2 regions of the Nocardia goodfellowii genome follow, and region 2 is predicted to be linked to the other one. Evidence: riboswitches for the same ligand, from Rfam matches in the RefSeq annotation. Region 2 holds a riboswitch; the other holds the start of a gene.
The links. A riboswitch is a leader RNA that binds a small molecule or an ion and turns the genes downstream of it on or off. The one in region 2 is predicted to bind S-adenosylmethionine.
Positions count from the first base shown of each region.

Region 1: another riboswitch for S-adenosylmethionine. It lies ahead of metX (homoserine O-acetyltransferase MetX); the one in region 2 lies ahead of BJ987_RS07390 (rhodanese-like domain-containing protein).

Region 1 is NZ_JAGGMR010000001.1:183,738-189,523, reverse strand. Features, by position in the region: gene BJ987_RS00925 (MFS transporter) at 234-1,727, opposite strand; gene BJ987_RS00920 (TetR/AcrR family transcriptional regulator) at 1,878-2,579, shown strand; SAM riboswitch class IV at 2,690-2,800, shown strand; gene metX (homoserine O-acetyltransferase MetX) at 2,876-4,021, shown strand; gene BJ987_RS00910 (hypothetical protein) at 4,067-4,396, opposite strand; gene BJ987_RS00905 (winged helix-turn-helix transcriptional regulator) at 4,525-4,794, opposite strand; gene BJ987_RS00900 (hypothetical protein) at 4,841-5,047, shown strand; gene BJ987_RS00895 (DUF3017 domain-containing protein) at 5,134-5,379, opposite strand; gene BJ987_RS00890 (RidA family protein) at 5,513-5,786, opposite strand, start outside.
Region 2 is NZ_JAGGMR010000001.1:1,713,357-1,719,142, reverse strand. Features, by position in the region: gene fgd (glucose-6-phosphate dehydrogenase (coenzyme-F420)) at 1-843, shown strand, start outside; gene BJ987_RS07400 (hypothetical protein) at 1,008-1,301, shown strand; gene BJ987_RS07395 (O-succinylhomoserine sulfhydrylase) at 1,307-2,521, opposite strand; gene BJ987_RS07390 (rhodanese-like domain-containing protein) at 2,589-3,005, opposite strand; SAM riboswitch class IV at 3,021-3,136, opposite strand; gene BJ987_RS07385 (Rv0361 family membrane protein) at 3,188-3,640, opposite strand; gene BJ987_RS07380 (FAD-dependent oxidoreductase) at 3,891-5,279, shown strand; gene BJ987_RS07375 (amidohydrolase family protein) at 5,334-5,786, shown strand, end outside.

The sequences.
Region 1 (5,786 bases), 1.5 Mb from region 2:
GCTTGTGAGCGGACCCCAGCTGTTCCAACAGACAACGTATATGCCCCGCGTGGTCGGTGAGGCATGTGGTCAAACAAGACAAGCGTACTGCTGCTAACGACCTCACCGCGCGCCAGTACCCCCGAGTGAGAATCGTGACGAAAGTTACTGATTAGTACTTTTGTCCATTATTTGAGAATCGCAAGGTCCCGCGCATCGCGAGTTGCGCGCGATACGCGGGACCTATTGCCGGATCAGACGCCGACGGGAATTTTGACCCCGTCTTCGGCGCCCTCGATCAGGTTCTCCGGCTTGTCCCGGATCATGAACGCGATCGCCGGGATGGCGGCCAGGAAGAAGCCCGCGCCGACATAGAAGGCGACGTCGTAGGAGTGGATGGCGGCGCGGGCGAGCAGGTTGTCGACGCCAGGGTTCCCGGCCACGTAATCCTTGGCCGCCTGCACCGAGATGGTGGTGAGCAAGGCGGTGCCGACCGCGCCACCGATCTGCTGGGCCGCGTTCAGCAGCGCGCTGGCCACGCCCGAGTCCTCCTCGTCCACCTGGTGCAGCGCGACGGCCTGCATGCCGACGAACAGCGGACCCATGCCGAGCGCGATCAGGAACTGGGCGGGCAGCACGCTGGTGGCGAAGCTGTCGCCGAAGCTGAGCTGAGCCAGGAGCACCAGTCCGACCACGCCCAGTGCGGCGCCGACGATCATCAGCGGACGCGGGCCGAACTTCGGCAGCAGCGCACTGGTGACACCTGCGGAGATGGCGATACCGGCCGGGAACGCCAGGAACGCGACACCGGCTTTCAGCGGCGTGTAACCGAGCACATTCTGCAGGTAGAAGCTCAGGAACAGGAACATCGCGAACATCGCGATCGGGACCAGCAGCGCGGCCAGCAGTGCGCCGCCCCGGTTGATCTCACCCGGAATACGCAGCGGCAGCAGCGGATTCGCGGTGCGGGATTCGATGAAGACGAACGCGGCGAGCAGCGCGACACCCGCGACGATCAGGCCGACGGTGCTGCCGTCGCTCCAGCCGTGCTCGGCCGCGCGGCTGAAGCCGTAGACGATGCCGATCAGGCCCAGGGTGACGGTGATCGCGCCGGGCACGTCGTAGCCGCCGGTGCGGGGCAGCGGCAGATCCTTGATCACGAAGCTGAACGCGCCGACCAGGGCCAGGATCGCGATCGGTGTGTTGACCAGCAGCGTCCAGCGCCACGAGGCGTATTCGGTGAGCGCGCCACCGGCGATCAGGCCGATGGCCGCGCCGCCCGCCGAGATGCCGGCGAACACCGCGAACGCGCGAGCGCGTTCCTTGGTCTCGGTGAAGGTCACCGACAGCAGCGAGAGCGCCGCCGGGGCGAGCAGGGCGGCGAAAGCGCCCTGCAGGCCGCGGCCCGCGAACAGCTGGGCGCCGTTCTGGGCGAGACCGGCCAGCGCGGAGGCGGCCGCGAAACCGATCAGGCCGATCATGAAGATCTTGCGTCGTCCCAGGTAGTCGGCGAGACGTCCGCCGAGCAGCAGCAGGCCGCCGAAGATCAGGGTGTACGCGGTGAGCACCCACTGGGTGTTGCCATCGCTGATGTGCAGGTCACGCTGCGCGAATGGCAGCGCGATGGTGACGATGGTGGCGTCGAGCACCACCATCAGCTGGGCCAGCGCGATCACGCCGAGCGCCCACCACCGGGCGGAACTGCTTTGTTTTCCGGGTGCGTCAACCGCTGGCGCAGTTCGGGTCACGGATTTTCTCCCTCATCTGGGACGAGCTGTTTCAGAAGTACGCAGACGATCCTGGCATCGTGCGACTTTTGGCGTCAAGGGAAAAATGTCGTAGTGCGACATTTGACTCATTCGGCCAAGAGTAGACATGAGCTGCGTTATGGTGGCGGCATGCTCGAGGACTCATCGACCGGCCCTACCGCCGATCCCGAACCGGTGCCGGGCGGCAAGCCGGCCACCGGGCTGCGGGAACGCAAGAAGCAGCAGACTCGGTCGCGGATCATCGAAATAGCGCTCGATCTGTGCGACGAGCAGGGTTTCGAGGCAACGACGGTGGAGCAGATCGCGCACGCGGCCGACGTCTCGCCGCGCACCGTCAACCGGTACTTCGAGATCAAGGAAGACATCGTCCTCGGCCCGGTGGAGGATTTCGGCCAGGCCATCGCCGGCCTGCTGCGGGCCCGGCCCAGCATCGACAACCCGCTACAGGCAATGTGCGATGCCTACCTGCACATGGTCGACCTGGCCGCGGGCAACGCCGCCGACGAGCTGATCTCGTTCCGCCGGTTCCAGAAGATGCAGCGCATCGTGCGCAGCAGCCCGGCGGTCAACGCGCGCGCGATGGAATACGGCGACCGCAAGGCCGAGGCGGTCACCGCGGCGCTCGCGGATCGGCTGGGCATGGAACCCGACGCGCTCAAGGTGCGCTTGGCCGTCGCGACCTGGCAGATGATGTGCCACATCGCCTTCGACGCCGACCCGGACCTGGTTCTCACCGGCGAGCCCCGGGTCGCCGCGCGCGCCACGCGCGCGATCGTGCTGCGCGCGTTCGACGAACTCCGCGACCTGTGCGGCGCACCGCTGTCCACCTGAGTCCGAGCCGCGGGTCATCGGCGGGTTTTCCGGCCTGGACCAGCGGCGTCGGCGTGATCTTGTCGACGTGATTTCTATCGTTGACCGACCGCCAGCTACCATGTCCCTCAGGTCATGAGTGCCAGCGCGAAGCCCCGGCTCGCTGGTCGGCAACCCTCCAGCAGCGGTGGGGTGCTCCGGGTGATGACCTGGCTCTCGAAAGACGGGAGCAAGCGCGCTGTTCAGGAGGTCCCCCACATGTGTGCAATTGTCCACCGCCACGGGGCGGTCTGTTCCCGTGTGATCGGTCAGACGGCGTGACCGTGGAGACCGAACCGAGCCTCCGATCGCTGCTGCCCGCTCCGGACGGCCGACTCGGCGTGATCCCGATCGGGGATGTGCGCCTGGAGAACGGCGCCGTGGTTCCCGATGTGCGGCTCGCGGTGCAACGCTGGGGCGAACTCGCACCCGCCCTCGACAACGTGGTGCTGGTCGAGCACGCGCTGACCGGTGACTCGCACGTAGTGGGCGCCCCCGACGAGCTGCACCCGCTGCCCGGCTGGTGGGACGGCATGGTCGGCCCCGGCGCGCCGATCGACACCGACGAATGGTGCGTCATCGCCACCAATGTGCTCGGCGGCTGCAAGGGCAGCACCGGTCCGTCGTCATTGGCGCCGGACGGAAAGCCGTGGGGCTCCCGGTTTCCCGAGATCTCCATCCGTGATCAGGTGAGCGCGGAGGTCGCCCTGATGGACCTGCTCGGCATCGACCGGCTGGCCGCTGTCGTCGGCGGTTCGATGGGCGGCATGCGCGTCCTGGAATGGATGGTCGGCGCTCCGGAGCGCGTGGCGGCCGCGTTGATCCTCGCGGTCGGCGCGCGGGCCACCGCCGATCAGATCGGCACCCAGACCACCCAGATCGCCGCCATCAAGGCCGACCCCGATTGGCAGGGCGGCGACTATCACGGCACCGGTCGTGCGCCGATGACCGGCATGGGCCTGGCGCGGCGCATCGCGCACCTGACCTACCGCACCGAAGGCGAACTGGACCACCGCTTCGAGAATCACGCGCAGGGCGCGGAGGATCCGTGGCGCGGCGGCCGGTACGCGGTGCAGAGCTATCTGGAGCATCAGGCTGAAAAGCTCTGTGCCCGTTTCGATCCCGCCACCTACGTGTTGCTCACCGAAGCGATGAACCGGCACGATATCGGTCGTGGTCGCGGCGGTGTGCGAGCTGCGCTGGCCGCCACCCCGGTGCCGTGCGTGGTGGGCGGTGTCGACTCGGACCGGCTCTACCCCCTGCGTACTCAGCAGGAACTCGCCGACGGACTGCCGGGTTGTGCTCGGCTCGAGGTCGTGCACTCGCGCGACGGCCACGACGGGTTCCTCACCGAGTCGGCCGCGGTATCCAAGCTGCTCATCGAAACCCTGCGTCTGGCGCGCGAGAACCGCGCCACGGTGTGAGCTCGGCGCCGAGACGGTAAGCGCAGCAGGGCGTAGTCGACCTCGCTAATCGCCTGCTGCCCGCGGTGATTCGAGCACGCTCCACGGTCCGGCGGCCCAGCCGTCGGCTTCGTGCAGTGGGGTACTGCGCCACTGCGGCGCGCTCGCGCTGTTGGTGAAGCGGTCTTTGTAGGAGTCGGCGCGGGTCGCGATGAGGTAGTAGCCCGCGAAATCAGCTTGCGGGACAGGCAGATACGAGCACACGAGGCCGGCGGCCATGGACAGATCGCGGGCGCTGGCTGTCCCCACCGGCGCCTCGCCGTTCCCATGGACAAAGGCGGCGACCGTCCACAACGGAAACAGCCCGCAGTCGATGCCGTCGAAGTTGCCTGGCATGCCGTCTCCCTACGCTGGGTCGGTGCATCGGACGGCCGCCGAGGTCTGGGACGGCACCCTAATAGGCTATGGCTCGACCATACGCCGGGTGGCCGTCGCGGCGATGCCACTCAACTGACCTTCCATGGTCATTTCGCTGCCTCGCGCCGCGCCGCTTCGATCCGATTGATATCGGTCTCGATCCATTCCCGCAGCGCCGCGATCGGCGTGCGCAAGCTGTGTCCCAGGTCGGTCAGCGTGTATTCCACCCGCGGCGGCACCGTGGGATGCGCTGTGCGCGAAACGAATCCGTCGTTTTCGAGTTGACGGAGGGTCTGCGTCAGCATCTTCCGGGAGACGCCGTCGATGCGGCGCTGAAGATCGGTATAGCGCAGCGTGCCGTCGGCGAGCGCGTCCACGATGAGCACCGTTCACTTACCGGCTACGCGATCGAGGACTTGACGGGTGGGGCACTCACAAGCCCTTCGGTTCCCGAAGCCATCCGTACTCGCCGCACCCTCCCGGCACTATCGTCCGGATCCGGTGCCCGCCGAGCCGTTCTGGCAGCTGTCCGACCTCGCCGACGAGGGGCCTGACCGCATGGACCCAGACCTGGTCAAGAAGCCGACGGCATCGACGATCGGCCGGACCTGGCGATCGCGGTGCTGGTGACGATCGGCTACACCGACAGTGTTCCACCGCATCCCGGCCGGCGGCCCCGCGCCGAAATGGTGTTCAGCGAGCGGTATGCGGGCTGATCACTGCACGCCGAGGGTTTTGATGGTGGCGGCGATGAACAGGATGGCCGTGCCTAGCAACGTCAGGGCCGCGACGTCGAACGCCTTGCCGCGCACCGCGAGCAGGCCCACCCGGGGCGTCGGCAGGGCTAGGCGCAGCGCGGCGGCGAGCAGGGTGGCGCCGCCGAAGAAGAACGCGCCGCGGCGCCAGCGATCCCACGCTACGAACACCACGGCCACGACGATGACCAGGGCCACCAGCACCATCGGCAGGTGTACGCGCAGAAATTGCGCCCCCGCGCCCGGGTGCTGTTCGGCGGAGTCGACGTCGCTCACGCCCCCGATTCTTGCAGGCCCGCCCGGCATCCGCCCACCACCCCTCACGGAGCGGTCGCCCGACTCAGTCCAGGACGGCGACGCCTTCGATCTCGATGAGATGCTCGGGGGTGAACAGCGCGGCGACGCCGACCAGGGTGACGGCGGTTTCCGGAAACTCGTAGTGTTCTCGGGCCGCCGCGCCCGCCGCGCCGAGCGCTTCGAACTTCGACGGGTCCCAATCCACCACGTAAAAGCGCACACTCACCAGATCGGCTGCCTTGCCGCCCGCCGCCTCGAGCGCGCGCCCGAGATTGATCAGGGCCTGCGTGGTCTGCGCCGCGAGGCCACCCGGCACC
Region 2 (5,786 bases):
TGGATGGCGGCGGTCGGGGAACGCACCAAGCGCATCCAGCTCGGCACCTCGGTGCTCACCCCGACCTTCCGGTACAACCCCGCGGTCATCGCCCAGGCCTTCGCCACCATGGGCTGTCTGTACCCGGACCGGATCATGCTCGGCGTCGGCACCGGCGAGGCGCTGAACGAGATCGCCACCGGTTACACCGGTGAGTGGCCGGAGTTCAAGGAGCGGTTCGGCCGCCTGCGCGAGGCCGTCGACCTGATGCGCGCGCTGTGGAGCGGTGACCGCACCGACTTCGAGGGTCAGTACTACAAGACCGTCGGCGCCTCCATCTACGACGTGCCCAAGGGCGGCATCCCGATCTACGTCGCCGCCGGCGGCCCGCTGGTCGCCCGGTACGCGGGCCGCGCGGGCGACGGCTTCATCTGCACCTCGGGCAAGGGCATGGAGCTCTACACCGAGAAGCTGATGCCCGCCGTCGCCGAGGGCGCCGCCAAGGCCGGCCGCACCGTCGAGGACATCGACCGGATGATCGAGATCAAGATCTCCTACGACACCGATCCCGAACTGGCACTGGAGAACACGCGTTTCTGGGCTCCCCTCTCCCTCACCCCGGAGCAGAAGCACTCCATCACCGACCCGATCGAAATGGAGACCGCCGCCGACGCCCTGCCCATCGAGCAGATCGCCAAGCGCTGGATCGTCGCCAGCGACCCCGACCAAGCCGTCGACCTGATCAAGCCCTACCTGGACGCGGGCCTGAACCACCTGGTCTTCCACGCCCCCGGCCACGACCAGCGCCGCTTCCTGGACCTGTTCCAGCGCGACCTAGCTCCCCGCCTGCGCGCACTGGGCTAGGACTTCACAGCCCCAAAGTGAAGTTATCCACACCCCCCGAGTTATCCACATTTGGTGGATCGGGGGGTGTTTTCCGCTCCGGCCACGGCCAAGCTTGGCGAAGAACCGAACGCCCTCGGGGCCTTGTCCGCGCTTGTACGATCAGTGGAAGGAATCTCGACACCATGGCCGATCTCGAAGACCGAGTAGCAACCCTGGAGGCTCAGATGGAAATCCAAGGCGCACGAGATTCCGCAACACTGACCATGATCGGCGGCAAGCTGTTCAAGCTGGACACAAAGCTCGATCAAGTTCAAGAAGCCATCACGAATCTCGCGCTGAAGCACGAGGAGTTGAGTAACTCCCACGCGAGGCTGAACACCACCGTCGGGGGGTTGAACACCAAGGTCGATGACGGCTTCGCGCACGTCGACACCAAGATGGACGAGATTCTGCGGCGACTTCCGCCGCGGCCGTAGCCGACTCAGCCGAGGGCGTGGTCCAGGTCGTCGAGGAGGTCTTCCACGTCTTCCAGGCCGATCGAGATTCGCACCACGCCGTCGGTGAGGCCGATGGTGGCGCGGCCTTCGGGGCCCATCGCGCGGTGGGTGGTGGTGGCGGGGTGGGTGATCAGGGTTTTGGCGTCGCCGAGGTTGTTGGAGATGTCGACGATGCGGAGGCGGTTCAGTACCTCGAAGGCGCGCTTCTTCGCTGCGCCGGCGGGGGCGTCGAGTTCGAAGGTGACCACGGTGCCGCCGGCGCTCATCTGGCTGGTGGCCAGCGCGTGCTGCGGGTGCGATTCCAGGTAGGGGTAGCGGACCCAGTTCACCGACTTGTGCTCGTCCAGGAACCGCGCGATGCGCAGAGCGGAGGCAGCGGAGTGGTGCACTCGCAGCGGCATCGTCTCCAGGCCCTTCAACAGGGTCCAGGCGTTGAACGGGCTGAGCGCCGGGCCGGTATGGCGCATCAGGTTTTTCACGGGGCCGTCGATGTAGTCGTGATCACCGAGAATGGCGCCGCCGAGCACCCGGCCCTGTCCGTCGATGTGCTTGGTGCCGGAGTAGACCAGCACGTCGGCGCCGAGGTCGAAGCCGCGCTGCAGCAGCGGGGTGGCGAAAACGTTGTCCAGCACCACTTTCGCGCCCGCGGCGTGCGCGAGCTCGGTGACGCGGCGCACATCGACCAGCGTCTGCATGGGATTGGCGGGGGTCTCGAAGAACACCGCCTGGGTCGGCACCGACAGCGCCTGTTCCCACTGGTCCAGGTCGTCGCCGTCGACGAAGACGGTTTCCACGCCCCAGCGCGGCAGGATCTCGTTGCACACCACGAAACAGGAACCGAACAGGCTGCGCGCGGCCACCAGCCGATCACCCGCGCCCAGCAGCGCACCGAGCGCGGTGAAGACGGCCGACATGCCGCTCGCGGTCGCGAAACACGCTTCGGCGCCGTCGAGCAGCCGCATCCGCTCCTCGAACATGGCCACCGTCGGATTGCCGTAGCGGGAGTAGACGAAATGCTCGATATCGCCGGTAAACGACGCCTCGGCCGCTTCGGCGCTCTCGTAGACGAAGCCGGAGCTGAGGTACAGCGCCTCGGAGGTCTCCTCGAAACCGCTGCGCCGCAGGCCGCCGCGCACGCCGAGCGTCGCCGGCCCGACGCCCTCGGGCAGCGGCTTGTCGAATGCGCCACCAGTGATCATGACTGTTCCTCCACCGAACTGTGTGTACCCGACCTGGCGGCTCCGACTGCCGCCGGCGCCCAGGTGCTCACGACTGCCGCCACGGCAGTCCCTGGGCACGCCAGCCGGCGCCGCCGCGGTGACCGTTCGCGTCGAGCGGGCCTTCGAAGCCTTCGTCCACGTTGTAGGCCGGGGTGATGCCGAGTTGGGTCGCGACCGTCGCGGCGTGCGCGGAGCGCTGGCCGGACCGGCAGAGGAACACCACGGGGGCTTCCGGCGCGCGGCCGTCGAGGGCTTCGCGCAGCTGATCGGTGAAGGCCTGGTTGCGTGCGCCGGTGCTGTCGACCCATTCGATGAGCACGGTGGGGCGCTCGATCGGGGTGGTGTCGGGTACGCCGACGAAGCGCCATTCGGCTTCGGTGCGCACGTCGATCAGGACGGCTTCGGGGTGCTCGCGCAGCAGGTCCCACGCCTGCTGGGGGGTGATGTCGCCGGCGTAAGTCATGTCGATCCTCCTGTGAATCCGCACTTGCCGCATCGGGGTTCGGATGCGTGCCAGGTCGTCACCCGGAGCACCCCACCGCGGAGGAGGGTTGCCGACCAGCGAGCCGGGGCTTGACGCTGGTGCTCATGACCTGAACTGAGATTGCCTGGACGGGGGCCGGGCTGTCAAACACCGAATCCGGCTCAGTCGCAGACCAGCCATTTGCCGTCGGAACGGACCAGATTCCAAGTCGCGGTGGTCTCTTTGCCGTCCGCCTTGGTGGTGACGGTGGCCTTGGCCCGGTCACCGTTGACGGTCTGACCTTCGATCTTGGCGATCTCCACGGACTTTCGGCCGCCCGGCCCGAACTGCGCGGCCAGCGGCGACTCGGCCTCGTCGAATCCGGCGCAGGCGGTGCCGGGCGCGGGCACCTCGTCACGCTGGGCACGTCCGCCGACGTAATTGCCGACAGCCGCGGCGATCCGGTCGGATTCTGTGACATTTTTCTCAGCCGGGGACAGCAGCCCGCCCGCGAACACGGCGACCAGCACGATCGCGGCCAGGATCGCGGCGGCGATGAACGGCGTCATGGACCGCTTGTCGGTCTGGTCGACCTGGATGGGTTCGTCGTCGGGTGTCGATTGCTGCTCGGTCATGCGTCGATGATCCCTTATCCCTGGTCGGCGGCACCCGTGCAGGCGGCCGAAGGCGTCCCCGATAGAATCGCGAGACCGGGGTCTCGCCGTCATCACCCATATGGCAGTGCGGCACGGGAGCGACCTGGGGGCTTTGCAGTTACGAGCCAGCAGCACCAGCCGCATCGTCAGGGGCAACCGCAGCGGTGCGTCGACTTAGCCTAGGCTAAGAAGGACGCCATTATTTTTCTACCGAAGGTGCGCGTAAGAGATGACCGAACAGAGTGCAGCCACTCGCCCGCTCCGCATCGCGATCGTGGGCGCAGGACCGGCCGGTATCTACGCCGCCGACGCGTTGATGAAGTCCGATGCCGAGGTCAGCATCGACCTGTATGAGCGCATGCCCGCGCCGTTCGGCCTGATCCGCTACGGCGTCGCGCCGGACCATCCGCGGATCAAGGGCATCATCACCGCCCTGCACAAGGTGCTCGACAAGGAGCAGGTGCGCCTGCTCGGCAATATCGACTACGGCACCGACATCACCCTGGACGATCTGCGGCGCTTCTACGACGCGGTCATCTTCTCCACCGGCGCGAACGCCGACCGTGCGCTGGACATCCCGGGTATCGATCTGGACGGCTCCTTCGGCGCCGCGGACTTCGTGTCCTGGTACGACGGCCACCCGGACGTGCCGCGCGAATGGCCGCTGGACGCGGAGAAGGTCGCCGTGCTCGGTGTCGGCAATGTCGCGCTCGACGTGGCGCGTGTGCTCGCCAAGACCGGTGACGAACTGCTGCCGACCGAGATCCCGCCGAACGTCTACCAGGGCCTCAAGGCCAACAAGGCCGTCGAGGTGCACGTCTTCGGTCGCCGCGGCCCGGCGCAGGCCAAATTCACCCCGCTGGAGCTGCGCGAACTCGACCATTCGCCGACCATCGAGGTCATCGTCGACCCCGAGGACATCGATTACGACGCCGGCTCCGAGGCCGCGCGCCGGCACTCCAAGCAGGTCGACATGGTCGCCAACACCTTGGAGCAGTGGGCGATCCGCGATCAGGGCAACCGCCCGCACAAGCTGTTCCTGCACTTCTTCGAGTCGCCCGCCGAGGTGCTCGGCGCGGACGGCAAGGTCGTCGGCCTGCGCACCGAGCGCACCCAGCTCGACGGCACCGGCAACGTCAAGGGCACCGGCGAGTTCCGCGACTGGGACGTCCAGGCGATCTACCGCGCGGTCGGTTACCTGTCGCAGAACATCACCAACCTGCCCTTCGACGAGCAGGCGGGCACCGTGCCGAACGAGGCCGGTCGCGTGCTGGCCGACGAGAACGCCGACGGCGCCGCGCGCTACTTGCCGGCCACCTACGTCACCGGCTGGATCAAGCGCGGCCCGGTCGGCCTGATCGGCCACACCAAGGGCGACGCCAACGAGACCGTGGCCTGCCTGCTGGACGACAGCGCGAACTTCACCCCGGCCCCCGAGCCGGAGCTGGACGCCGTCACCACCTTCCTGGAGGGCAAGGGCATCCCGTTCACCACGTGGCAGGGCTGGTACCGCCTGGACGCGCACGAGCGCGCCCTGGGCGAGCCGGAGGGCCGCGAGCGGGTCAAGGTCGTCGAGCGCGAAGACATGCTGCGCGCCAGCGAACCGCACAAGGTCTAGCCGGAGCGCCGTTCCACGGCAGCGAAATCTCCCAGACTGAGGCATTCTGTACAGGTGTTCGATGCCCATGTCCACATCATCGATCCGCGGTTCCCGCTGATCGAGAACGAGGGCTACCTGCCCGACCCCTATACCATCGCCGATTATCGAAAGCGTATGGCGCGCTTCGACGTCGGCGGTGGCGCCGTGGTCATCGCCTCGTTCCAGGGCACCGACCAGACCTTCATGAAGACGGCGCTGGCCGAGCTGGGCGCGGGCTGGGTCGGCGTGACGGCGCTGGATCTGGAAACGAGTGACGACGAGATCGTCGAGCTGGATCGGATCGGCGTGCGCGCGTTGCGGTTCAACCTGAAGCGCGCCGCCGCCGACATCACAGGCATGACATTGCAGGCGCTGCGGGCGCACGACTTGGTCGGCTGGCATGTGGAGGTCTACATCGACGGGTCGATGCTGGCCTCGTTGCAGCCGGTGATCTCGAAGCTGCCCGCGTTGTCCATCGACCATCTC